Phytoactinopolyspora mesophila: one gene and its partner. The main gene of each other region encodes a partner of the protein of the gene in region 2 in a complex. Links are inferred from orthologs where the notes say so. Each region holds a gene or a part of one and is shown on either strand. Other genes may lie near its edges. The genes, in order: dnaG and dnaB.

Region 1 (15,655 bases), on a different replicon or contig from region 2:
GACGAGCCAGTTCATCGGGCGGTTTGCCGAGCATGCCCAGCATGCGACCCATGAGGCCTACGGCGGCGGACGGCTGACCAGATATGCCGCCGACCTATGTGTGCCTCGCACCACACATCTCGAGGTGAACATCCTGAAAGGGCTAGCCGCGACCTATGTGATGACGGCTCGCGACCGAGCCGAGACCTACGGCGACCAACGCTCCCTGGTGGAAGAGCTGGTCGAGCAGATGCTGGATCGGGCGCCCGATGCGCTCGAACCCACCTATCGGGTGGATTGGAACAACGCACCCGACGACGACGCACGACTACGCGTCGTGGTGGATCAGGTGGCGTCGTTGACCGATGCGTCGGCGTATTTGCTGCATGCACGCCTGCACTCGACGCCGGCGTCCTGATCGGTGTAGCCGGCCCGTCCCCGTACCTGGGCGGTAGCCCGGGTGGCTATTGACGGGGCTCAGCGCCGGGACTTGTCTTTGAGCTCCTCTGCCTCGCGTTTCACTCCGCTCGCGGTGCGGTGGCCCTTTGCCTCGGCCTCGAACAGTTCGTCGGGCCTTTCCTCGGCCGATTCCGCAGCCGAGCGGTCAGTGTTACCTGCGACGTGCCTGCCCTTGTACTTGCCGGCCATGACATTCGCCTCCCCGTCGATGCGCTTGCTGGGCGTTGCGCTGTGCGTGTCGAGGTCCAGCGTTGCGAGGTGTACCGATACCCCGAACCGGAGATACAACACGTACAAGCGTACGACGCCACTGCGCTACATGACGGGATTTGGCGCAAATGCGCTGGTGGGCGGCGATTGCTGAAGGTTGTCCCGGGCGCCGGACCCCGGTTCACCGAGGAGATGCGGGTCAAATTCCGAGGTCGGGCAGCTCCTGCACACGGTCGAGGAGCGGCTGGAACAACTCCGCGCGCTCATCCAGCCGTTCCAGGACCTGAACGGCATCCAGCAGGAGCGTGCCGGGCTCGGCGGAGCCGTCGGCAACCGCCGACACCTCGTCCCAGGCGAGCGGCGTGGATACCGTCGGATTCTCACCTGCGCGTAGCGAGAATGGCGCCACCGTGGTCTTGTGCCGGCTGTTCTGGCTCCAGTCGACGAACACCTTCCCGCGTCGTCGCGCCTTGGTCATGCGTGAGATCACGGTGTCGGGATGCTGCTGTTCGACGAGCTGGGCCACGGCGTGGGCGAACGGTTTGGTCTCGTCATACGTCACGGTGGTGTTGAGCGGCACGGCGAGGTGCAGGCCCTTCGAGCCGGACGACTTCACGAGTGCTTCGAGACCGACGTGCCCGAGCAGGTCGCGGATCCAGAGCGCGACTCGGGAGCATTCGGTCAGGCCGGCGCCTTCGCCGGGGTCGAGGTCGAACACGATCATGGTGGGCCGCTCGACGTCGTCGGCACGCGCGAGCATCGTGTGCATCTCCAGATCGGCCAGGTTGGCTGCCCACATGAGCGTCGGCAAGCTGTCGATGACGACGTAGTTCACGGTGCGCTGGTTGCTCTCACTCCAGATCGGCGCGGTGGTGATCCAGTCCGGATGCCCCTGCGGAGCCTGTTTCTCGTAGAAGAACTCGCTGTCGACGCCGTTGGGGTAGCGCTTCATGGTCAGCGGGCGCCCGTCCAGATGCGGGATCAGGGCCGGGGCGAGCGCGCGGTAGTACTCGATGACCTCGCCCTTCGTCGTCCCGGTCTTCGGGTAGAGCACCTTGCCGAGATTGGACAGCTTCAGCCTGCGGCCCTCGATGTCGACCTGTCCCTCGGTCAGTTCCTCCGGGGCCTCGTCCGCGGTATGGGATGGGGCGGCGTCGGCGGATTCCTCGGCGGCGGAGTCGTCCGCCTTGTCGGGAGCGGGTTCGGGAAGCTCCCGCACCACTTCGGTGGCGGGCTTGTCGTCCCGAAGTCCGCGGTAGGTGGGGTGCCGCATGGTCCCGGAGTCGGTCCATTCGGCGAAGCCGACCTCGCAGACGAGTTGCGGCTCGACGAAGACGGTGTCCTTCGTCTGCGGCTGCCGGCCGGTGAACGGGCTGTCCGCGCGCCGCAGCGGTTCCAGCCGCTCCCGGAGCATCCGCAAGGTCTTGGCGTTGAAGCCGGTGCCGACCTTGCCGGCATAACGCAGCGTTGTGCCGTCGTCTTCGTAGTACCCGGTCAGCAGCGCCCCGAGCTCGCTCTTGCGTTGACCTTTGCCAGCGGTCCAGCCGCCGATCACTACCTCTTGGCGTCGCACGTTCTTCACCTTCAGCCAATCGCGGCTGCGCCGGCCGGGCTGGTACGTGCTGGTCAGCCGCTTGGCGATGATGCCTTCGAGGCCCTGCGCCCGGCTGGCCTCCAGCAAGACCGAGCCGTCACCTTGGTGAGTAGGCGGGACGTGCCAGCTGGCGCCTTCCAAACCGAGTGCTTCGAGCTCACGACGGCGCTCTTGGTAACTCAGCCGCATCAACGAACGCCCGTCCAGATACAGCAGGTCGAAGATCACGTAGGTGACCGGTATTTCGCGGCGGCGCTGGCGAATCACCGCCTCGTCAGTCAGCTGGAGGCGGGGCTGCAGCTTCTCGAAACTCGGCCGGTTGCCGTCGAAAGCGACCAGTTCACCGTCGAGCACCACGCGGTGCGCGCCGAGATGACGGACCAGCGAGCCGATTTCGGGGTATTGCTGAGTGACGTCGCGGCCGTTGCGGTTCACTAGGCGCAGCTTGCCCGGCTCGCTGTAGGCCAGCGCGCGGATGCCGTCCCACTTGATCTCGTAGCCCCACGCCTCGTCGTCGGGAGGAAGCTCGGACAGTGTCGCTTTCATCGGTTCGATCGCCTCGGGCGACGGATCCTGTCCGGCATCCGGCGGGTCCATCCGGTGGATCAGCCAGTCCTTGCTGTCGGCGTCCTTGCCGATGGGGAAGAGCGCGAACTTGCCCCGGGCGCGCTTGCCGTGTAGACGGACGATCACCTCGGAGTCTCTGAACTTCTCCGCTTCGTACGTGCCGTGGTCCCACACTGTCATGGTGCCGCCGCCGTACTCGCCGGCCGGGATCTCGCCCTCGAAGGTGAGGTATTCGAGCGGATGGTCCTCGGTGTGAACCGCCAGCCGGTTCTGCTTGGGATCGTCTGGCAGCCCGCGTGGGAGCGCCCACGACACAAGAACGCCGTCACGCTCGAGGCGCAGATCCCAATGCAGCCGCCGGGCATGGTGCTCCTGGATGACGAACCGGTTGCCGCCCTGCTCAGGTTCGTCGTCGCCGCGTGGCTCGGGGGTCTTGTCGAAAGAGCGCTTCCGGTTGTACTCGCTCAGCTTCTCGGGCGGAGGCATGCTCTAGTTCTTACCCGAAATCGCCGTGCGGCGTACGTCCAGCCGTTTCGCGGAGTGTCGGCCAGCACGTGTGACCACTGCGTATGAGGATGTCGTGAGCGTCGATTAGCCGTTGCGACAGTGGGTAAGCGGTGGCGAGAGGTGTTGAACAGACCGAGACGAGGAGGTGCCATGGCTGCGAAGACCATCCGTGAGGTGATGACCGGCGGCCCGACGACGGTCGAGGCCGGTGCGCCGATCAGCCAGGTGGCGCAGATCATGCGTGACGAGGGTATCGGTGACGTGCTGGTGACCGATTCGACAGGCTTGATGGGTGTGGTCACCGACCGCGACATCGTGGTGCGCGCTCTCGCGGGGGACGCCGGCGGTGACCCCAGAAACACCACTGTTGGCGATATATGTAGTCGTGAACTGGTGACTGTGAACGCGGACGCCGACATCGACGAAGCGATCCGGTTGATGCGTACCCACGCAATGCGGCGGCTACCCGTCGTGGATGGTGGGCAACTGACCGGGATCGTCTCTATCGGCGACCTTGCTGTGGATCAGGACCGGCGTTCCGCGCTGGCCGATATCAGTATGACGGCTCCGAACTCCTGAGCTGCCTGGCCCTAGGCCCGCTCTGCCGGTGTCGGCCGGGCCTGGTGCCCCTACCAGCGGCCGGTTCGACGAAAGGCCGATCGCCGGTTGCCTCAGCTGTCATCGGCTGGGTGCGTGTCCCTCCGTGTCAGATGCTGCCCACAGGCAGTACCCGCCGGGCCGTCGCGCCAACACCCGGCGGGCATGGCCCGGTGCGCTGCACTGTTGTCAGCGCCTCGACCACGGAGAGTTCCCTGTTGTCATTCGTCATGGTTTCGCCCGATTGCCGGTGTGAAGGGCTCAGCCGGGGGTATCGGAATGAGACAATAGGAGGTGGTCATCATGTCCCTGGGCAACCCACTCGACCGCGTCCCCTGGTGGGTCTGGGTTCCTCTGCTCGCGCCCCTCGCGCTCGTGTTCACGGTCATGCTCGGCTGGTTCCCCGTGGTCGCGGGTCTGATCGGGTGGCTGGTGGTGCGGCTACTGCGGCAGCAGCCGCGGCGGTTGAGCACACCTCAGGTGAACGAATTGGCGGGGCAGCCGGCGGAGGTCATTGAACCGATTCTGCACACAATGTCGAATGAGGATCTGTGCCGGCTCTGGGAGAACTCGAGCCGAGCTGTACGGTCCGCCTATCTTCCGGCGTCGATCAGTTCGCATGTGCGGCTGCGTCAGGCTTTGCTGGACGAAATGGAGCGACGTGACCCGGAAGCGATGGATCGGTGGCTTGCCGACCGCCCGGATCAGTCCGACCCGAGAACCTACATCGACGAATCGTGACCGGGACGGCCCGTTCTCGAACGAGCTCCCAGAATTCAGTTCGCGCAGCGGGGTAGGAGGACGTCATGAGCCTCACGCATGTCAAAGGTCCGGAGCCGGCCGAGATCGGCTCGCGCGAGCACGCGTTGGCGAGACTGTGGGCGCAGGCCGAAGAGCGATCCGATCAGGTCATCTTGAAGAGCCCGGCGGACCAGGGCTGGAACGAGATGACCTGGAGCGATCTCGTGGAGAACGTGCGCTCGCTGGCCGCCGGCCTGGTGGCTGCCGGGGTGGAGTCCGGCGATCGGGTCGGTTTGATGAGCCCCACCCGCGTGGAGTGGACACTCGCTGACCTCGGGATTCTGGCGGCCGGGGCCATCACCGTGCCGCTCTACGACACCAGCTCCGCCGACCAGGTCCGCGGCATCCTTTCCGACGCGGGCGCGCGGCTGGTGATCGTGGCGGACTCCGACCTGGCCGACCGCGTCCGGGAGGTGAGCGATGCCGAGATCGTCGTGATCGACGACGGCGATCTCGACGGGTTGCGCCGCCGCGGCGGGGCAGCCGAACACGATGAGGCCGACCGCCGACGAGACGCCCTGACCACCGACGACGTCGCGACCATCGTGTACACATCCGGTACCACCGGCGATCCGAAGGGATGTGTGCTCACCCACGGAAACGTGGCGTGGACGATCCGGCAGACCCGTGATTACCTCGACGACGTGCTCGGCCAAGGCGGATCACTGCTGCAGTTCCTGCCGCTGGCGCACATCTTCGCGCGGCTGATCCAGTTCGTCTGTCTCGACTCGAACGTGACCGTCGGTTTCCCGGAATCGCCGCAGGATCCGCGCGACGACATTCGCTCCTTCCAGCCGACGCTGTTGCTCGGGGTGCCGCGAGTGTTCGAGAAGGTCTTCGAGGCGGCGCGCCGGCAGGCGAGTGGGCCGGTGAAGAAGGCGATGTTCAACGCCGCTGTCTCCACCGCTCAGGCCACGTCGATGGCCGAACGACCGGGACCGGTGCTACGGGCCAGGCGGGCCGTGGCGGACCGCCTGGTCTACGCCAAGCTGCGCAACGCGCTCGGTGGGCACGTCCGATACTGTGTGTCGGGCGGAGCGCCGCTGTCGACTGATCTCGCCCACTTCTATCGCGGTGCCGGTGTTCCGATCTTCGAAGGGTACGGGCTCACCGAGACGACCGCGCCGGCCACGGTGAATGTGCCGGATGCCGTCCGCGTCGGCTCGGTCGGCCGTCCGCTGCCCGGGGTCGAGGTCCGCATCGACGACGGCGAGATCCTGGTCAAGGGCCGCAACGTCTTCGAACGGTACTTCCACGAGGACGGGCGCAACGACGAGGACTTCGATGGTGAGTGGTTCCGCACCGGCGACCTGGGCGAACTGGACGACGATGGTTTCCTGTTCGTACGCGAACGGAAGAAGGAGCTTATTGTCACCGCATCCGGTAAGAACATCGCACCGGCTCCGCTGGAGAACGCCATTTCCAGCCATGAGCTCGTCTCCCAGGCGATGCTGGTGGGCGACCAGAAGCGGTTCGTCGCGGCGCTGGTCACCCTGGACGAGGACGAGGCGCGTTCGTTCGCGAAGAAGCATGATCTGCCGGACGACACGTCCGCGCTGAAAGAAGACGAGACAGTGCGGGCCGAGGTGCAGCAGGCGATCGACGAGGCCAACCAGAAGGTGTCGCGGGCTGAGTCGATCCGGGAGTTCGTGATTCTGGACCGGGAGTTCACCGAACGGGACGGCGAACTGACACCGACGATGAAACTACGCAGACGCGACATCGCCGAGCATTTCGCCGACGAGATCGACTCGATCTACGCTGCGTGAGTCGCCGTGCGAGGCGTGGCTCAGGCGCCTCCGACGCCGCGGTCGCGAAGGTCGCGGCGGTGCGCCTCTAGCGTCATTAGCTCACCGAAGAGTTTGTTGTACAGCTGGACCTCGCTGGAGGGGTCAGTGCGTTGGAGACGTGCTTTGAGACTGACCAGCCGGCGCGAGACCCAGATCTCGGTGAGGCGCAGCACCACTGACTCCACGTACCGCGGAACGCCGGCTTCGTCGGTCGGAATCGCCTCGACCGCGAGTTCGGAAAGGACATGCCGGGTGACATCGTCGGGAGCATTGCTGAGCAGTGCTTCCATCCAGGCTGCCCCACCGCCCTGGGTGGCGCACCCGCCGGCGGCCGCCAGCGTCTGCCGTATAGAACGGAACACCGGTGACAGGAAAGCCTCCGGCTCGATCGCGTCGAACGCGGGCCCGGCCAGGGCGGGCCGCTGCACCGCCACCCGTAGGACTTCGCGTTCCAGCGCGATGCTCTGCGGATCGGCGCTGCCGTGATCCGGCACACCGATCATCTGCTGGGCTTGCCGGGGTTCTTGAGCCACAGAAGGCCGCCGAGCCGGTTTGTCGGGTGCTCCGGCCGCGGCTCGGACGCGGCGCACAACCGATAGTTCGTCCGGTGCCCCGACCCATCCGGCGAGGCGCCGGGCGTACTCGTCACGCAACGCACGGTCGCGGATCCTGGCCACCTGGGGCACGGCTTTCTCGAGTGCCTGGGTGCGGCCCTCGGCGTGGTCGAGGTCGAACTCGTCCACCATGGTGCGGATAGCGAACTCGAACAGCGGGCGGTGCCGTGCGATGAGCTCGCGCACAGACGCATCACCCGACTGTTGCCGGAGATCACACGGGTCGAGGCCGTTGGGTTCGATCGCGACATAGGTCTGGCCGACGAAGCGCTGGTCACCCTCGAACGCCCGGATGGCGGCCTTCTTGCCGGCCTCGTCGCCGTCGAAGGTGAAGATGACCCGGCCGCGATACTCGTCCTGGTCGCGCAGGAGACGGCGCAGGATGCGCACGTGGTCTTCACCGAATGCCGTGCCGCAGGTGGCGACGGCGGTCGGCACCCCGGCCAGGTGACAGGCCATGACATCGGTGTAGCCCTCGACGACGACGGCCTGTGAGCTGCGGGCGATGTCGCGCTTGGCGAAGTGGACACCGTAAAGCAGGTGGCTCTTCTTGTAGATGGTGGTCTCAGGCGTGTTCAAATACTTGGCTTCGATGCGGTCGTCGTCGAACAGCCTGCGTGCTCCGAACCCGACGACATCGCCCAGGAGATCGTGGATGGGCCACAGGAGACGGCCGCGAAACCGGTCGTAGGGCGTGCTGCGCCCTTGCGCGACCAACCCCGCGGTGACGAGCTCATGGTCGGTGAACCCCTTCTGCAGCAGGTGTTTGCGCAGCACCTCGCCGCCTTTCGGGGCATAGCCGACACCGAACTTCTCGGCCGCCTCGCGGTCGAAGCCGCGCTCGTCGAGAAACTGGCGCCCGGTGGCTGCTTCCGGTGAGGTGGTGAGTTGCTCGGCGTAGAACTCCGTGGCCAGGCGATGCGCCTCGATCAGCCGGGTGCGTTCCTCGCGGTTCTGCCGCGGGCCGGCCCGGCCGCTACCGGTTTCTTCGTACCGGAGCTGGACGCCGACCTTGTCGGCCAGGCGTTCGACGGCTTCGGTGAACGAGAGGTGCTCGTGTTTCTGCAAGAACGAGATGACGTCGCCGCCCTCACCGCAACCGAAGCAGTGGAAGAGGTTGACCTGGGGGCGCACGTTGAACGACGGTGTCTTCTCGTCGTGGAACGGGCACAGGCCCTTGAGCGAGCCGCCTCCTGACGGACGGAGGGTGACGTACTGCGAGACGATCTCGTCGATACGCGCTCGTTCGCGTACCGCGGCGATGTCTTCGTCACGGATCCGGCCAGCCACGCGGCGAGTCTATTAGACGGCTCCGGTGCTCCGCCGTCGTCGCCCCTTCCCAATTCCCTGACGGACTCAACTGAACAGGAGACCGGCGGCCAGGGCGAACATGACCGCGGCGATCAAGGCGTCGAGGACCCGCCACGATGCGGGTCTGGCGAAGAAGGTGCTGAGCCTTCCGGCGCCGTAGCCCAAGGCGAAGAACCACGCGAAGCTGCCGAGCACCGCGCCGATGCCGAACATCCACCGGCCGTCGCCGTGCTGGTTGCCGATCGATCCGAGTAGGACCACGGTGTCCAGATAGACATGCGGGTTGAGAAACGTGAACGCCAGGCAGGTCAGGAGCACTGCCTTGAGTGTGGCCGGTGCGTGGTCGCTCGGGGTCATGGCCTGCGGGCGCGCGGCCCGTCGCGCTGCCAGCACGCCGTATCCGGCGACGAAAGCGGCACCGGCGTACCGGGTGATGTCCACGGCAGCCGGGTATGCGCTGATGACGGCACCGAGCCCGGCGATGCCCGCACTGATCAGCGCGGCGTCGGCCGCCGCGCACACCAGGACGATGGGCAGAACATGTTCCCGGCGAAGTCCCTGCCGCAGGACGAACGCGTTCTGGGCACCGATGGCGATGATCAATGACACGCCGGTGACGAATCCGATAGCGATGCTCGACGCGGCCGTGGAGAGTCCAGTGGTTTCCAGCACAACAGCCGACGCTAGGTCGGACTGTTTCCTGAGTCCAGCTAAACTTTCTTCATGAGGATTAGCGATACTTCATCGTCAGGCTCGATGCGGATCAGACCATGAGGCTCGACGCCGATCAGCTGGCGGCCTTTGCGGCGGTGGTCGACGAAGGCAGTTTCGAAGCGGCGGCGCGCCGCCTGCACGTCACGCCGTCGGCGGTGAGTCAGCGCATCAAAGCACTCGAGGCCAGTGTTGGTCAGGTCCTCGTGCAGCGCAGCCGGCCGAGCAGGCCGACCGAGGCGGGGCAGATTCTCGTCCGGCTGGCCGGTCAGGTCTCCGTGCTCGAGAGCGAGGCACTGAGTGAGCTCATGGGTGAGTTACCAGGCGCCCGGGCGCCCTTGCGGATGCCGGTGGCGGTTAATGCGGATTCGCTCGCCACCTGGTTCTTGCCGGCGTTGGCCGATCTCCCTGCCGAACAGGCGATGACGTTCGACATCCGGCAGGAGGACCAGGACCATTCGATCGCCCTGCTGCGGGACGGGACGGTGATGGCGGCAGTGACGGCCGAAGCGAAGGTGGTGCAAGGCTGCCGGGCCGAGGCACTGGGCGCGATGCGGTACCTGGCGGTGGCCTCACCGGAGTTCAGGCGTCGTCATCTGGAAAGCGAGAAGATGCCGGGGGCTTTGGCTTCGGCGCCGATGCTGGTGTTCAACCGCAAGGACGGTCTCCAGCACCGGTTTCTGCGCGGGCTGCTTCAGCGGAACGCCGACCCTCCGGTGACGTATCTGCCGTCCTCATGGGGCTTCGTGGAGGCCGCGCGGCTCGGCCTGGGGTGGGGCATGGTTCCGGAACAGATGGCCCGGCCCGCGATCGACGCGGGCGAGTTGATCGAGATCCGGCCGGGTCACCCGCTGGACGTGCCGCTCTATTGGCAGCGCTGGCGCCTCGAATCGGCCGCGTTGGCTGCCTTGACGGACGTGGTCAAAGCGCGCGGCTTGGGGCTCTTGAATCAGGACGCAAACAAAGAGCACGCGGGTCAAGGCCGTTGACTGGATTGTTTTGCTGCGCTGGCGCGGCTTGTTCGAGGCGAGTGCCATGGCGGTCAGAATTATAGGCGCAAACGCCAATTCACCAACACGAGCTCTTAGGTTATGTTGATCGTGTTCTTGAGTTGTTGGTATGGCTGCAGCGGAGGGATTGTCATGCGGATAGGATTCGTCGCTAGATTCGTTGGCCGGGCTAGCGTGGCTGTAACGTGCGCTTCGTTGTTGCTGACAGGCAGTGCGCTTACTTCGAGTGCCGCGCAAGCAGACATCTCACCCGATCGAGTGCTCAATTCAGGGCAGTCCAGAACTATTTCGGCCTCATGGGGAAATGTCGGTCCATACGCAGTGGCTTTCCGGTGCAACGTTCCTGGGTGTGTTGACTTTTCGTCACGTTCAACAACGATCTCGAGTCTAAGCCGCTCAGTACAGCTGCATACATGCAGCGACTCCACTCGTACGCACACGATTTCTATCACCGAGAGCCCTGTTTCGGGCGGTAGTGCTTCGGCGAGGTCTAGGACCACCTGGCGAGGGGGAGCGGCGTGCATGTGAGTCAACGTAAAGGCCCGCAAGCGTCGATCGAGTTAACGGCGCTGAGGAACATGCTGTGCCACATCGCCATTCGAAGGACAATCGATGCAGGTCAGAAGTGGAATAGCTGAGTGGGGGCGTATGCTGAGCGAACTGCGGCTGGCAGGTGGTGACAATGGTGACGGCCCCTTGTGAAGCGTTGACTGGTTTGTTAGTCTCCGCGGAAGTGAGGGGACGAGGGGCTGGTGGGTATCTGTTGACACGATGTTTCGTATGCGCCAATACGGTGAGGGCCGCAGTAGGTGAGGGTGGAGACGTTCCTCCGATCGCGGAGCTGATCGACGCCCTCACTGCGCGTCAACGTGAAGTGGCGCTTTAGCTCGCACTCGGTATGAGAAACAATGAGATTGCGAACATGTGGGTGATACGGGAGGGGACAGGTAGGGCTCACGTGGCTCAGGTTGTATCTATTTTTCGTGTGAAAGATCGTTGTCAGGCAGGGATAGTAGTCTCTTCTTGGCATGAGCGCTTCAGTCCAGAGATGGTCAAGTTTTGATTACTGACCCACGGGCGTGAGTGCCGGACTGCAAGCAGGAATTCCGGCTTGCGACTTTCTAGATTCCCGGCCGGCGTGAAGGGAGTGTGATGAGAAGACCTATCGTGCCTAGGTTTCTTGGTCGGATTGAGGCCATGTCGATATGCGCTTCGATATTCTTGATGGGTGGAGCTGTCAGTGTCGGCGCGGCGGCGTGACTATTTCTCCAGATGCCACTCTCAACTCAGGTCAGATGCGCGGAATCGGCGCAGCGTGGGGTGAACAGGGTCCATACCGTGTGGAGTTCCAGTGTCATGTGCCGGGTTGCGCCGACTTCGTGTCGAGTTCAACGACGGTCAAAAGTCTTGGCCGGTCTGTTTCGTCTTCATACGTGCAGGGACACGACCCGCAGGCACACGATCACCATCACCGAACGGGCTGGCTCGGGTGGGAGCGCCTCGGCGTTCTCGAGGACAACATGGCGTGGAGCTTCAGCGTGCCGCTGATCGCGCCGGGTGCGACATCGACCGCCGAGGGTGAGGCCGCGCGTGTTGGCTAGCCGTGTCCGTGGACCCTTCCGCCGGGAGCGGATATTCGCGCTCGTATCTGTTGTTCTCGTTGTTGGCTTACTGGGGGCCACGCTTGCGCGCGAGCAGGTTGAAGCGCGTGTCGAGGCACTGCTGGACGAGAACTGGCGCGGTGCATACGACATCCTGGTGACGTCGGCGGAGAACGATTTCGGTGGAGACACGGACGGTTTCGTCGAGGCGAATTTTGTGTCCATGGCGGGCGAAAGTGCGATCGCGGCAGACGACCTCGAGTCAATCCGCGCGATCGATGGAGTCGAGGTGGCGGCTCCAATCGGATTCGTCGGTTTACTGCGCGGCGTCTCAACGACGCCGACCCTCGAGGTCGCCGATGACCCCGCGGCTGGAGTGAGCGACATCGAGGACGGGGCGTTGCTTGCGCGCATCACCTCAACCCTCGTGCGTGATGAGCCGGGCGGGACAGTGGAGGTCTCGCGCTCGCGGGGTCATGTTTACTTGAGTGCTCGGGAGGATGTCGGTGAACCGGGCCAGGCTGATTACCTCGAATCGGCAGCAGGCGAGCCGCACGGCTTCAGCCCGATGATCACTGACAAAGGCTATCTTGTGCCGCTGGGGATGCTGCCAGAGTTCGGCTCGGGTGTGATTGCCGTCGATGCCGAGGCTGAGCAACAACTGCTTGGTGGCGCCGAGTTCCTCGACGCGCTGCGGAGCGTGCCGGAGAATCGAACGGCGGGTGCGGCCGAAGAGATACTCGAAAGCATCGACGCGGATAGGTATCTCGTGCAATCGCTGGACATCCGTGTGGCAATGGACGATCCGGAGCTGAGCGGCCAGGATGTTGTTCCGCTGGTGGTCAACAGCAGTCCCCTTGGCGCCGCTTCGGCGTTGCGGATCGAAGTCGAAATCGAACTGGCGGAAGATGCGGCACTCGAGTCGCCCCCAGGCTCTGGCAGACTCAGGGAGCTGACTGAGGACTCGGCATTCAGTGCGTGGCGGGCTTGGTCAGAGGACGTCAGTGATCTCGTCGTGCCGTTCTCCACCCCGACGTTGAGCTTTACCTGGCCGGAGAGCGTGAACGCCGACCCTGAAGAGTGGGCGGCGTCAGCTCCGGCGACACAGCTCCAGCCGGCGCTGGTCGGGAGACCGGCCTATAGGGCCCATGAAGTACCGGAGCCCTTGGACCAGACGCCGGGCTTTGTGGTGGAGCCTCAGGGCGCCGTCGGCCCCGACGGCTTGATCGATCGCCAATCCGAGCACGGAATCGACTCGGATGTCGGGCTGAGCCAGGCATATCGGCTGCCCCGAGAGGTGGATGGCGACGGATTCGACGGTGCTTTTCCCGGGCCGGTCGGTACGTTCTCCGAAGACGACCTCGTAGTCGACGACACGAGCGTGTCATATGTCCCTATGGGCGCCTACGACCCAGCGCGGACGAGGCTCATCAAGGGACCGGACGGTGACGCCGCCGACCAGCAAGTCGTGGCGAATCTGTCAGGGCTTGATTTCATCACCGGCCAGCCGGGAGCTTTCACCGATCTCGAGGGTGGTGCGGCCTTGCGCGGACATACACCCATCGATGCCATCCGAGTCCGGGTAGGTAATGTCGATGGCTACACCGCTGCGGCGTACGCGGAGGTCACGGATGTCGCAGCGCAGATTACCGAGCTCGGGCTCACAGCCACGGTAGTTGCCGGCTCGTCGCCCCAGCCCGTGGCGATCTACGTGCCCGATTACCACGTCGATGGCGACGGCGCGGCTGTCAGTGATCTTGGTTGGGTGACCCAGGACTGGACCACTCTGGGCGCGACGATCTCGGTTCGCGATGCCATGACCGGAATTCAACGCTGGCTCCTGTTCGTAGGGCTTGGTGCGGCCATGGCCGCTGCGCTGATCGCCGCTCTGCTCACTGCTCATTCCCGGCGCCGCGAAGTCGGCGTCTTGCAGGCCGTCGGGTGGTCCGACGCGCAGATCAGGCGCAAGCTCCTCACCCGGCTGGGTCCGGGGGTCGCCCTTGTCCTGACGGGGAGTCTGGTCACGTTCATGTCGCGGGGAGGCGATGGCGCGGTGCGTGTCTCAGCCGTCAGCGTGGCCATCGCGGCTGTTCTGGCTCTGTTCGTCAGTGTCCGCTTCTCGTTCTCGTTGCGGCTATGGCGTCGGGGGTGGCGCAGCCGGCCGCTCATGAGCGCGGCCGATCTCGCGTTGAGACGGGTGCTTCGAGCGCCGTTCGCCACAAGCGCCCAGCTGACGGGTTTCGCCGTGCTTGGAGCAAGCGCTGCCGGTGTTGTCGGTGCCTTCGTAGCTGCTCGTCATCGTGCCGGAGCCACTCGACTCGCCGGTGCGGTGCTCGATGAAACGCTGTTGGGGTCGGTCCTCTTGGGGGCTGTCGGGTGTTTCAGCGCAGGCTGCATGGCCGTCTTGGCGCGCCGCAGCCTGGTGGACTCCCGGTCCGCTGATCAAGATGTTCTCGAACGGATCGGCATATCGCGGGCGAGCATCAGGGCCGTGGATACGTGGGAGAACGTGATCATCGGCGGTGCGGCTGTGATCGTCACAACGGCCGTGGCCATCGGCGTCTCCGCGGCCACAGCCGTCGGGTTTGGCGGGCCCCTGGCCGCGGCCGCCGTTGTAGCTGCCGTGTTGGCCTTGATGTCGTCCCCGGTAGGGCAAGCGAGAGGTGGAAGATGAACCGGAGCGCGCGGGTGTCCAGTCGGGTCGATACGGCTGAAGGCAGGCGGGTCCGAACCGTCCCAGACATAGTGGCCGAACGGCTCACCATCGATTTCCGTGGAGCTGACGGGGCGAAGGTCACCATCGCTGAGGATCTCAGCTTCTCGTTGGGCGCTGGAGACGTCTGTTGCCTGCTCGGGCGGAGCGGTTCTGGAAAGACGAGTCTGCTTCGAGTCGCGGCCGCCATGGCCGCACCAGTCAGCGGCAGGGTGACCTGGTGGGGAGCCGATATCCAGAAGATGGGCGACGACGAGCGCCGCATGATGCGCCGGACCAGAATCGGCTACATGGATCAAGCAGCGTCCATGGTGCGCGATCTGACTGTGCTCGAGAACGTGCTGATTCCTGTGATGCCGGAGGGCCGGGCGGCCGTTGCCGCCCGGCTGGGAGCGGCGCGAGACTTGTTGGAAGGGTTCGCGTTGGGCGGCCATCTCGATGCCACCACCGCGACGTTGTCAAGCGGAGAACGTCAACGCGTATGTCTGGCCCGTGCCATGATCAACGACCCTTCGGTGCTGATCTTGGATGAGCCGACCGCCAGTTTGGACCGAGGCCTCGCCGATTTGGTGATCGATATGTTGACCGAACATGCCTCGGCGGGCGGTGCGGTACTCGTCGCTAGCCACGACCCACATGTCGCGGAGTCCGCCACGTCGGTCATCAGGCTCGAAACTGACTGACGTCCGGCATCGTGGGCTGGCTGCGAGGCGCTTCAGAACCGCCCCGCGACCGCTCAGGGGCTCGTCTCCGCCTCGGCGCTCTGGTCGAAGATGTGCACGACGTTCCCGGACGGGTCGACAAACGACGTCGACTTGCCGCCGGGCATATCGAAGGCCTCGCCGAGCCAGTGAATATCTGGGTGCTCCTTCATGAACGCCTGTACGTCCTTGACCGCGAAGAACGGCCCGGATGACCACCGCTTGTCACTATCCGGCCGGACGTCCAGCATCAGCTGGACCGATGTGCCCGGTAGCTCGAATGCGACGGTGCCCTCGCCCTCGCGCCATGCTTCGTCGAGACCCAGGACGTCGCGGTAGAAGGCGAGTGCGGCTGGGAGGTCGGTCACGGACTGGTAGATGAATGTCAGCTCCATGACCTGACCATAATCAGATTACGGCATAACGTCAATGGGTTATGCTCTTGGGTATGCGTGAGTGGATTCCGGTTCCGGGCTCGGCCAAGGCGCGT
Region 2 (10,676 bases):
CGATTCTGCGGCCCGTCAATTCGCTCCATTGCACCCCTATAGACAGAAACTTGTCACTGTGTCAAGATTAGCCATGGAAAGCCGACAATACCGCGACGCCGAACGCGCACTGTGGAACCACGCGGGCGTCACCCCGATCGAGCACCGAGTCCACTTGGCTCGAAATGACGTCAACGTCCGTGTCCTCGAGGCCGGAGAGGGCCCGCCGGTGCTGTTCATCCACGGCGGCCCGGGCGCGGCCGGGTCCGTATGGGCCTACTTGGCCGCACAGCTGCCTCAGTTTCGCTGCCTGATGATCGATCGGCCCGGCACCGGGCTGAGCGACCCACACCCGCTCAACGATCTGCCCGCGATACGCCGCGAATGCGAGACCCTCGTCGCGGACGTCCTCGACGGGTTCGATATCGATCGCGCACATGTCGTTGGCTCCTCGCACGGCAGCTACGTGGCGATCCTCTCGGCGGCGGCATGCCCCGATCGCGTCATCCACACCGTCCACCTCGGCTGTCCTGGCTTCGTCGACGGAATGCACATCACCGGATTCGACCGGCTCGTGCTGTTACCCGGCGTGCCGCGGCTGTTCACCCGTATGCCAGCCGGTGAGCGGAGCATGCGGTCCACCTTCCGCCAGCTCGGGCACGCGACGGCGGACAAGACCGGCAAGATCCACCAGCCCTTCATCGAATGGTGTGTCGCGCTGCAGCGGCACACTGACACCATGCGAAACGAACTCACGTCGATGGGTCGTATGGGAACATTCCGACGCGGTTTCGACCCGTCGCTCACCATCGACGAGGCTACGCTCGAGCACGTACAGTCCCCCACCTACGTCCTCTGGGGTGACCACGATCCTTACGGCGACGAATCCGTTGCCCGGCGCCTTGTCGCCATGCTGCCCAAAGCCACACTCGAGATGATGCCCGCCGCCGGCCACCTCTGCTGGCTCGACGATGTCGGCCACGCGGCCGACACAATCCACCACCATCTGTTGAACTGATCCCTGAGAAATCTCCGGACGACCCCACTCAGTCGATCGCCGTATATCACCGGCTCAAAGCAGCCTGGACCATAACCGGGAAAGATGCCTCACTGGGCCATGTCGACGAACCGGCTGTAATGCCCCTGGAAGGCGACGGTGATGGTAGCTGTTGGGCCGTTGCGGTGCTTGGCCACGATGAAGTCCGCTTCACCTGCCCGCGGCGATTCTTTCTCGTAGGCGTCTTCGCGATGAAGGAGCATCACCATATCGGCATCTTGTTCGAGGGAGCCGGACTCCCGCAGATCGGACAACATGGGTTTCTTGTCTGTCCGCTGCTCCGGGCCACGGTTGAGCTGACAGATGGCGACGACGGGCACTTCCAGCTCTTTCGCCAGCAGCTTCAGCGACCGCGAGAACTCGGAGACCTCCTGCTGCCGGCTTTCGACCTTCTTGCCGCTGGTCATCAGCTGCAGGTAGTCGACAATGACGAGCCGGAGGTTGTTGCGCTGTTTCAGCCGCCGGCACTTGGCCCGAATCTCCATCATGGTCATGTTCGGAGAGTCGTCGATGAACAGCGGCGCGCTGGAGACCTCACCGGTGGATCGAGCGATCCGGTTCCAGTCGTCATCAGTCATCTGGCCGGCCCGCATGTGATGCAACGGAACCTTCGCCTCGGCGGACAACAGCCGCATGGTGATCTCGTTCCGGCTCATCTCCAGCGAGAAGATCACCGACGTCAGCTGATGCTTGATCGACGCCGCCCTCGCGATATCCAGTCCCAGCGTAGATTTGCCCACGGCCGGGCGCGCGGCCAGAATAATCATCTGGCCTGGGTGCAGCCCGTTGGTCAGCGAATCCACGTCGGCGAATCCGGTGGGGACGCCCACCATCTCACCGCCGCGAGAACCGATCGCCTCGATCTCATCGAGCGCGCCCTCCATGATGTCGGACAACGGCGCGTAGTCTTCCGACGCACGGCGATCGGTGACGGCGTAGACCTCAGCCTGTGCACGGTCAACGATGTCGTCAGCGTCGCCGTCGCCCCCGTAGCCCATCTGAGTAATCCGGGTGCCGGCCTCCACCAGCCGGCGCAGAATGGCACGCTCGCGGACAATGTTGGCGTAGTACCCGGCATTGGCAGCCGAAGGCACGGACGAAACCAGCGTATGCAGGTACGGAGCACCGCCGATTCGGCCCAGATCACCACTCTTCTGCAACACGGCCGCGACCATGACGGCGTCCGCCGGCTCGCCGCGGCCGTACAGATCGAGGATCGCCTCATAGACAACCTCGTGCGCCGGTCGGTAGAAGTCGACACCACGCAGGACTTCGACGACGTCGGCGATGGCGTCCTTGGACAACAGCATGGCACCGAGCACCGACTGCTCCGCGGCGACGTCCTGGGGCGGCGTCAGACCCGGGCCACCCACCGGAGCGTCGTCACGACTAGGCAGTTCAGTGACGCTCACCCGTTTATCCCCTCACACCGTCGACCCATTCATACACACGTTCTACCACCCAGGCCCGACAAGGTCCCCGTACTTCCCAGGCGGGACGCCTACCGAACGATCCCGGTTCTATGACGGTAGGCCGCCCACCATCGGTCGTCCAAGCTAGACACGCACAACCTCTGTGCACTGCTTGTGGATGACTCAGGCCGTTCGCTGGCAACCCCGGGAAACGATCATCCCCAGGTGTGGACAACCCTGGGGATAGTCGTGGATCACAAGCCGCCATTCTGCGTGCTGACCTAGTTCTAACTGCGGTAACGCCCGTCCACCGGCTGTGGACGGGAAATTTGTCATCATGCATCTCAGAATCCGAGACGTTCGGCAGGTCTGTCAGGTCCGACAAATACCGTCGCTACTGCCATGAAACGACGACCCACGGCATTCCACCGGCATCCGGCCGACGGCGAAATCCTTCGCCTCGCGCTTCCCGCGCTCGGCGCACTCGTCGCCGAACCGCTCTTCCTGATCGCCGACTCCGCCATCGTCGGCCAGCTAGGGACGCCCGAACTGGCCGGCCTCGGCATCGCGGCCGCCGTGTTGTCCACACTGGTCAACGTCTCGATCTTCCTCGCCTACGGCACTACAGCAGCCGTCGCCCGGATGCTAGGGGCGAACGACTTACCGGGAGCACTGCGCGCCGGCATCGACGGGTGCTGGCTGGCCATTCTGATCGGCGCCGGGACACTGGCGGTCGGCTGGCCGCTCACTCCATGGATCGTCGAGCGATTCGGCCCGGCTCCCGAGGTCGCCGAGCATGCGGAGACGTACCTGCAAATCAGCCTGCTGGGCATCCCGCCGATGCTGCTCGTGCTCGCGGCCACCGGGGTTCTGCGAGGGCTGCAAGACACCCGGACGCCCCTCTACGTGGCCGGCTCGGGCGCTGCCGGGAACGTCGTGCTGAATGTCATCCTGGTTCATGGTTTTCAGCTCGGCATCGCCGGCTCGGCCATCGGAACGGTCATCGCGCAGACGGCGATGGCAGCGGTGTTCATCCGCGTGGTCGCCCGGGCCGCGCGCAGACACGGCGCGTCGCTGAAACCACATTGGCCCGGGGTACGCCGTTCGTTCGGAGCAGGCGTGCCGTTGATTGTCCGCACCGTCGCGATGCGGGTGGCTTTGATCACCACCACTGTCGTCGCCACCGGCCTGGGCACTGCCGAACTGGCCGCTCACCAGGTGGCTTTCACCACGTGGACCTTGCTCGCACTGATCCTCGACGCGGTGGCCATCGCCGCCCAGGCCTTGGTCGGACGCGCCCTCGGTGCCGGGAACATCGATGAAGCCCGTTCAGTCACCCGCAGGATGGTGCAGTGGGGCGTGTTGACCGGCTTCGCGCTCACCGTGGTGGTGTTGGCGGTGGCCTCGGTCTATGCTCCTTTGTTCACCCAGGACCAAGAGGTTCGTTCGCTGCTCGTGGCTGCGCTGATCGTCGCCGCGCTGCTGCAGCCGCTGGCGGGCTGGGTCTTCGTCCTGGACGGCGTCCTGATCGGCGCGGGAGACGGTCGCTACCTCGCCTGGGCCTCGGTGCTGTCGGTCGTCGTCTTCCTACCGGCAGCGTTCGCCGTCATGTTTCTCAGCCCCTCGGGGACGGCCGGCATCGTCGCACTATGGGGCGCGATCGGGCTGTGGACCGTGGCCCGCCTGATCACGCTGGACCTACGCGAGCGCCGCGGGGCGTGGGCGGTGACCGGCTCCGTGCGCTGATGCACACCGGGTGTCGGGGCCACACCGAAGACACCCGCCTGCGACACTGTCGCCGGACAGACGCGCATCCGGATGAAGACCATCCGAGCGCCCGAACGGGGAAGGCCCGATGGATGTTCTGACGTTGCCGTTCTACCTCGGCTTCGGCGCGATCGCGGCGCTCGTCGTCGGGCTGGCAGCTCAGCGATTGCTCGGTATCCGGCTCGGACCCGTTCGGCTGCTGCTGACCGGTCTATTCGCACTTTCCGTCGGCCCACTGATCATGCTCGGCATGATGGGCCAGTTCGACATCCCACAGGAAGGCACCGACACAAGGCCCGAAGGTGCGGTCTTCTGGTTTCTCCTGCTCGCGGTCGTCGTGACGATTCTCGCCTCGATGGCCTTCATCGTCGTGGTCGAAGCCTTCGCGCCGCTCGGCTCCATCCCGCCTGCAGGCGCCGGGCCGGGCCCAGTTTCGGCGTGGTCATCGGCTCTCCGTCGTGTGTGGGCGATGGCTCGTCAACTCGGTGGTTGACACCGGCAGCGTAGAGGGCCGCGCCGGACCCTGCGGCGGTCGCCGGTGAGCAGAGGGTCCCTCGTTTGGTTAGTAGTCCTGTCGTTAGGGCCCCATTCATGGTGCGACCTCCCCGTGGTCGGGGCGGACCGATGAGCACGGCCACATCCGACCAGCATTGCTCAGACCGACGAATCTCGGTCGCCCGCTGGGAACCGCCGGCGGACGCTGAACTTCTCGGCGAGCTGCTGAGCAAGCTCCGGAGCTGGCAGCCCCTGGATGGCGAGGCCGTCCTGGACGACATCGCCGCTGCCCTCGACGACATGACTCCGGATGAGGCGGAGATTGCCGAGTTGGTGCAGCGGCTCTGCGGCCATCTCGCGCGGCTGACGGCTATCGCCGTTGCCGCAAAGGCGGACCAGCGTGACGCCCCAACGGCCGCCCTGGTCCAGCGGGGCCGCGTTCTTCGGTCCGTGGACGTCGCGGGGGATCGTGCCGTTGCGACGCACCATCTGCGGCGCATCGGCTGGGTGACAAACGAGCTGATGGAGGCCCTCGTGGCGGCGAAATGTCTCAAGGAGGCGGCGTGAACACTCCTCGGCTCCTGCCGCCCACCAGCGCCATCGACTACGCGTACTTCCGCGACCGGCTCGCCGACCCCACCGTCCTCGACCACAGCGTGGCGGTACGCCTGCACCGGGTCTCGCTGCTGGCGGTCGCCGTCGGCGGGCCACGACGCGGGGGCTATCTCTCGGTCGATCTCCTCCTTACCGCCGTCGCCGTCGGCGACCTCCTGACCGGTCGGCGCGGATTCCCCGACGTACGGGTCCGCTGGTCCCCCTACACCGACACCTGCCACGTCGTCGAGTGGGGCGAGCCAGCGCCAGAGGAGAGCGACGCAGCCCGTGGCCGGTTCTACGGCTACCGCGAAGCAGCCATCACCGCGTTTCTCGCGCCCTCGGGGGCGAGTGGGGGTGCGCGATGAGCCCACCAGCAGCGCAGCCGGGACGCTCGTGTGTGGGACGCCCGCTGACCGGGCCGGACAGCGGCCCGGTGTCCTACGCGACGCTCGCGCACGGCGATGTGGTCGAGATAGCCGGCAAGCGCCACCAGATCGCCACCATCATCCAGCACCGTCGCGGCTTCACCATCCAGTTCGCCGACACCAGCGTGATCCGGGTGCTGTGCCCGCCGGAAGTCTGCCTGATCGACGGCCGGCAGATCCGGCTGGACGAGATCCCGGCAGGCCGCTGCCTGTGGTGCCCGAGCGAACGCCCGCTCGTCCCGGTCGGCCTGTACGTCACCCAGTCCGGACGGGAGGTGACCGCATACGCCTGCACCAGCTGCCTGCGGCAGCACAACCTGCTGCCGCTTGCTTTCCGCCCAGCTGGTACGGGCACCGAGGTTCGCCGTCGAACCAAGCGCGGCCCGTGACCCCACGCCGCCACCAGCACCACCCTTCGTTGTTCACATTCCTTGAGGTGAAGCCATGACGACGCATGCCGCCATCGACCCAGTTCACGACCGAGACCGCGCCGAGGCCGAAGACGCCGCCAGGGCTGTCGCTCACCAGGCCGAACGGCTCGGGCTGCCCTTGGACGATCTGTCGATCACCGCCCCCTGCCCCACCTGCCGCCGCACGGGGTTCTCGATCTCGATCGGTGCCTTCAGCCCCGAGGAAGCGCATCGGCTCGCCAGGGCGCTGCGCGCCGTTCCGGCCGACGTTCTACGGTTCGCGCCGGAAGATGCGGAGTGATCGGCGATGCGGCCCGCTCGTTCACGGCGGCGGCGCCTGCGCTGATCTCGGTAAGCTGAGCGTCATGTCTTCCGTCGCTCCCCGTGTCCGTTTCGCACCCTCGCCCACCGGCATGTTTCATGTCGGCGGAGCCCGCTCCGCGCTGTACAACTGGGCCGTGGCCCGGCAGTCCGGCGGCACGTTCGTTCTCCGGATCGAGGACACCGACGCGGCGCGGAACCAGCCGGAGTGGATCGACGGGATCATCAGCGCCCTGGCGTCCATCGGCATCTCGGAGCAGGACCCGGCGTTCGAGGGGCCGTACTTCCAGTCGCGGAACGCCGACCGCCACCGGGAAGCGGCGGCGCAGCTGGCCGCCGCGGGGAAGGCGTACCACTGCGACTGCACCCGCGAGCAGCTGAAGGAACGGACCGGCTCGGAGCACTTGGGGTATGACGGCTTCTGCCGCGAGCGGGGTCTGGCGTACGAGCCGGGGCGGGCGCTTCGTTTCCGCACACCGGACGACGGCGAGACCGTCGTGGTGGACTTGGTGCGCGGTAAGCCGGCGTTCCCGAACGCTTCGATCGAGGACTTCGTGATCGCGCGCGGGGACGGCTCTCCGGTCTTCTTGCTGGCGAACGTGGTGGATGACCTGGACGAAGGCATCACGCTGGTGATCCGGGGCGAGGAGCACCTGTCGAACACGCCGAAGCAGCAGCTGCTGTGGGAGGCGCTGGGCGCGAAGGCGCCGACCTGGGCGCATCTGCCGGTGATCGTCAACGAGAAGCGGCAGAAGCTGTCCAAGCGCCGGGACAAGGTGGCGCTGGAGGACTATCTCGCCGACGGCTATCTGCCGGCGGCGATGATGAACTACCTGATGCTGCTGGGCTGGGGACCGGGCGACGATGTGGAGCTCCGGCCGTACGAGGAGCTGGAACAGCGCTTCCGGGTGGAGGACGTCAACACCTCACCGGCCTTCTTCGATGTGAAGAAGCTGACGGCGTTCAACGGCGAGTACATCCGGGCTCTGTCGCCGGAGGCTTTCGTGCAGGCATGTGAGCCGTGGCTGACGGCCCCGGCCGCGCCGTGGACGCCGGAGGCGTTCGACCCGGCGGTCTTCGCCTCGGTGGCGCCGCTGGCGCAGTCGCGGCTGACGGTGCTGTCGGAGATCACGACCTATGTGGACTTCCTGTTCCTGGCCGAGCCAGTGTTCGATGAAGGTTCGTGGAACAAGGCGATGAAGGCGGGCGCCGCCGAGCTGCTGCGCGATGCCCGGTCCACGCTGGAGAGCGCCGAGTGGGCGGCTGAACCGCTGAAGGCTGCCATGGAGGCGGTGGCTGCGCAGCACGGGCTGAAGCTCGGTAAGGCTCAGGCACCGGTCCGGGTGGCGGTGATGGGGCGCACGGTGGGCCTGCCGCTGTTCGAGTCGCTGGAGGTGCTCGGCCGTGAGCGCGTGCTGGCCCGGTTGGATGCCGCGCCGCGGCGCCTGGCGGGCGAGTAACGAGCAACGATCACTCCGGGACCTGGCGCAGGAGCCTGTTCCAGGCAGTGGCGAAGTAGCCGGGGTCAAGGCGGGCGAGAGCGTCGTAGGCGATCTTCGTGTCGACTTCCGGGGCGCTCGCTCGTCGGCGGACCTGCTCGGGGAGCCGGTCGAGTTCCGGCGCCGGCTGTCTGGTGAGCCGGGCGAGATCCCCGAGACCGGCCCGACGGCGGATCAAGGCCGGCATGCCGACGAGCAACGCCTCGGCGGCGCAGCGGCTCCAGCCCTCCCGCATCGACGAGTGAAAGACCCCGACGTCGCAAGCGCGCAGCAGCCGTAGATATCGATCTCGGGGGAGGTCGAAATGCGCGCCGGGGAAGCCAATGGTGTTGCTGCCGGTGGTGATCACCCGGATTCCCGGGTCGCTGCCGAGTGCGGCGGCGACCGTGGCAGTGCCCTTCCAGTGGACGGCCTTGCCAGCGTAGACGGCGATCACATCGGGCGGCAGACCGAACTCGGCGCGGCAGGCTTGCCGGTCCAGGGAGCGGGTATGGTCGATCTCCGCGAGGTCGAAGGCATTGTGGATGACGTGAACTCGGTCGATGCCGCGGGCGCGCAGGAACCGCGCCCAGTACGGCGCGACGCAGACCACGGCGGCGCATTGCGGCAGCACCTGGAAGAGGCGCCGCCACAGCAGTGCCTCCACAGGCGGGGAGTCGTGCTGCAGCGACTCATAGTGGTGGAAGACGAAGATGGTGCGGGCGCGCATCTCGGGGGTGAAGAGCAGCAGGCTCAGGTCGTCCCAGACGAACGCGCCGGGGCTGTGCCGCAGCGCGTGCACGGCCGGTGTGATCCGGGCGAGGTGGCGCACCTTGCGCCAGCGGCGGACTCGGTAGGTGCGCTTGCGGTCGGGCACGGTCTGCCAGTCGATCTCGTCGGCCGTCACGTCATGCAGCATCCGGAGGTAGGCCCGTCCGCCGGTGCGGCCGTGTGGATCGAGGGAGTGGATCACCCTTGTCACGTGGGGCCCTCCTCCTCCGCGCGGGCCAGGCAGGACTCGTAGGCGCTGACCAGCACGGTGTGTGCGGCGTTCAGGTGCGCGGTGCGTGAACGGGCGTCGTGGGCAAGGGGCAGATAGAAGTCCGCCAGGGCGGCCAGGAAACGTTCGCGGCGTCGGACGTCCGGTGAGTTCTGCAGGTCGCGCAGGTTGTGGATGCGGTCCGCCAGCCGCACGAGCAGGCTCTCGTCGTCGAGGCGGAGAGTCTTGGCGCGCCAGGCGGCTTCGTCGCCGGGGCATTTCGCGCGCTGCTTCAGGCGGTGGTCGGGGATCATGCCGCGCAGCTGCTCCACCAGGTCATCGCCGAGCGCTGTCCGGATACGGTCGGCGATGCCCGGCGTGACTTCGAGGGCGTCGTGCAGGAGACCCAGCACCAGCGTGTGCGGAGTGGTGACGTGGAGCTCGGTGCGCAGGATGGTCACCACGGCAAGCGGATGGGCGAGGTAGGGAGTGCCCTGGTCACGGGTGTGACCGTCGTAGGCGGCGAGGGCGAGGGCCGAGGCCCTGCGGGCTTGGCGTCGGTCTGGAGGGGGCCAGGAGGCGGCGCCGAGCGTGGCGAGGACGGCGTCAGTCGAGGTGGGGATGGGCACGGGTCACCTCCCTCCGGCAGCGGACAGCGGGGCGGCTTGCGGCAGCGGGATCCGGTCGGCGAGCAGGAGCGTGTCGCCAACGGCGAGCGCGTCAAGGCCGAGTTCTGCGGCGGCCTGGACGCTCTGCCGGGCAGTGCGCAGGATCGGGGCGCCTTTGCGGTTGAGGGAGGTGTTCAGCAGCAGCGGCAGGCCGGTGCTCTGGTAGAAGGCTTCCAGCAGCGGGCGCAGAGCGCTGTGGTCGGCGGCCACGGTTTGCAGCCGGGCGGTTCCGTCGCGGTGGACCACGGCGCCGATGCGGTCGGACTTGCAATGGCGCGTGACCGCTACGCGGTTCATGAAGGGATCACCGGTGCCGACGAACCAGTCGGCGGCGTGCTCGGCCAGAACGGCGGGGGCGAAGGGCCGGTAGCCGGCGCGCTGCTTGAGCGCATTGATTCTCTGGCGGGTCTCGCTGCTGCCCGGGTGGGCCAGGACGGAGCGGTGGCCCAGGGCGCGGGGGCCAAACTCCAGAGGGCCCTGGACCCAGCCGACGACGTGGTGATCGGCGAGCAGCCGCACGACCGTGGGCACGAGCCGGTCGCCGAGGCCACGGATCAGGCGGTATCCGGCGGGCGCCTCGGCGCGATGCGCGCCGGGCACCGGGCCCCAGGCGGCGTCCGCCGGGACAGGCAGGCGGGGCTGGCCGAGCTGGTAGTTCCAGGCGTACAGGGCGGCGCCGACGGCGGTGCCGGCGTCGTGCGGGGCGGGGGCGACGAAGAGTTTGTCGAACCCCGCATCGGCGGCGAGGTGGCCGTTGAGATGGGAGTTCAGCGCGCAGCCGCCGGAGAAGACGAGGGTGTCGGCGCCGGTGAGGTGCTTGAGGTGGCGGGCGACGTGGGTGACCGCGATGGCGAAGGTTTCCTGCGCGGCGGCGGCAAGGTCGGCGCGTTCACCGAAGGAAGCCGTTGCGGCGCTCGCGGCGGTCCATGACCGGCTGCCGAGGAGCAGCGGCGTGGTGGTGTCTGCCGAGCCCCAGGGGTGGGCGATGCCCACGTGGCCGTCCTCGCCGAGGTGGATCAGGGCGCGCAGGGCCTGTCGGTGGCGTGCCGGGTCTCCGTAGGCGGCCAGGGCCATCATGCTGCCTTCTG

What was found.
Region 1: the proteins of dnaB (region 2) and dnaG are in contact, whole or in part, in a crystal structure (PDB 2R6A), measured with the Geobacillus stearothermophilus proteins. The link is inferred for Phytoactinopolyspora mesophila from one-to-one orthologs. Residues at the interface, in WP_033016901.1 of Geobacillus stearothermophilus: Ser13, Glu15, Ala16, Gln18, Glu91, Leu92, Asp94, Ala95, Val96, Pro97, Thr98, Ala99, Ala100, Asn101, Tyr104, Tyr105, Ile108; in WP_049624496.1 of Geobacillus stearothermophilus: Lys456, Leu457, Leu458, Pro459, Ala460, Asn463, Ala464, Leu467, Leu535, Leu536, Ile537, Ala538, Gln544, Glu545, Asp548, Tyr549, His552.

Annotation. Positions count from the first base shown.
Region 1 is NZ_WLZY01000002.1:151,959-167,613, forward strand. Bases 5,957-8,846 are described here. They hold dnaG (DNA primase), read right to left. Parts: upstream 8,409-8,846; coding sequence 6,504-8,408; downstream 5,957-6,503. Other genes in these bases: F7O44_RS06950 (AMP-dependent synthetase/ligase), read left to right, coding at 5,957-6,483; F7O44_RS06960 (LysE/ArgO family amino acid transporter), read right to left, coding at 8,475-8,846. In the rest of the region: F7O44_RS06925 (deoxyguanosinetriphosphate triphosphohydrolase), read left to right, coding at 1-397; F7O44_RS06930 (hypothetical protein), read right to left, coding at 457-726; ligD (DNA ligase D), read right to left, coding at 848-3,295; F7O44_RS06940 (CBS domain-containing protein), read left to right, coding at 3,467-3,895; F7O44_RS30960 (hypothetical protein), read right to left, coding at 4,023-4,145; F7O44_RS06945 (hypothetical protein), read left to right, coding at 4,217-4,654; more of F7O44_RS06950, read left to right, coding at 4,720-5,956; more of F7O44_RS06960, read right to left, coding at 8,847-9,101; F7O44_RS06965 (LysR family transcriptional regulator ArgP), read left to right, coding at 9,200-10,129; F7O44_RS06970 (hypothetical protein), read left to right, coding at 11,584-11,751; F7O44_RS06975 (ABC transporter permease), read left to right, coding at 11,741-14,425; F7O44_RS06980 (ABC transporter ATP-binding protein), read left to right, coding at 14,422-15,147; F7O44_RS06985 (VOC family protein), read right to left, coding at 15,201-15,560; F7O44_RS06990 (TetR/AcrR family transcriptional regulator), read left to right, coding at 15,614-15,655. UniProt on the Escherichia coli protein: RNA polymerase that catalyzes the synthesis of short RNA molecules used as primers for DNA polymerase during DNA replication.
Region 2 is NZ_WLZY01000020.1:9,283-19,958, reverse strand. Bases 268-3,063 are described here. They hold dnaB (replicative DNA helicase), read right to left. Parts: upstream 2,449-3,063; coding sequence 1,087-2,448; downstream 268-1,086. Other genes in these bases: F7O44_RS29130 (MATE family efflux transporter), read left to right, coding at 2,851-3,063; F7O44_RS29140 (alpha/beta fold hydrolase), read left to right, coding at 268-997. Also shown: F7O44_RS29145 (TetR/AcrR family transcriptional regulator), read right to left, coding at 1-29; more of F7O44_RS29140, read left to right, coding at 74-267; more of F7O44_RS29130, read left to right, coding at 3,064-4,194; F7O44_RS29125 (hypothetical protein), read left to right, coding at 4,304-4,708; F7O44_RS29120 (DUF6415 family natural product biosynthesis protein), read left to right, coding at 4,840-5,277; F7O44_RS29115 (DUF6302 family protein), read left to right, coding at 5,274-5,672; F7O44_RS29110 (hypothetical protein), read left to right, coding at 5,669-6,121; F7O44_RS29105 (hypothetical protein), read left to right, coding at 6,177-6,443; gltX (glutamate--tRNA ligase), read left to right, coding at 6,508-7,923; F7O44_RS29095 (glycosyltransferase), read right to left, coding at 7,934-8,923; F7O44_RS29840 (HD domain-containing protein), read right to left, coding at 8,920-9,549; F7O44_RS29085 (carbamoyltransferase C-terminal domain-containing protein), read right to left, coding at 9,553-10,676. UniProt on the Escherichia coli protein: The main replicative DNA helicase, it participates in initiation and elongation during chromosome replication. Travels ahead of the DNA replisome, separating dsDNA into templates for DNA synthesis.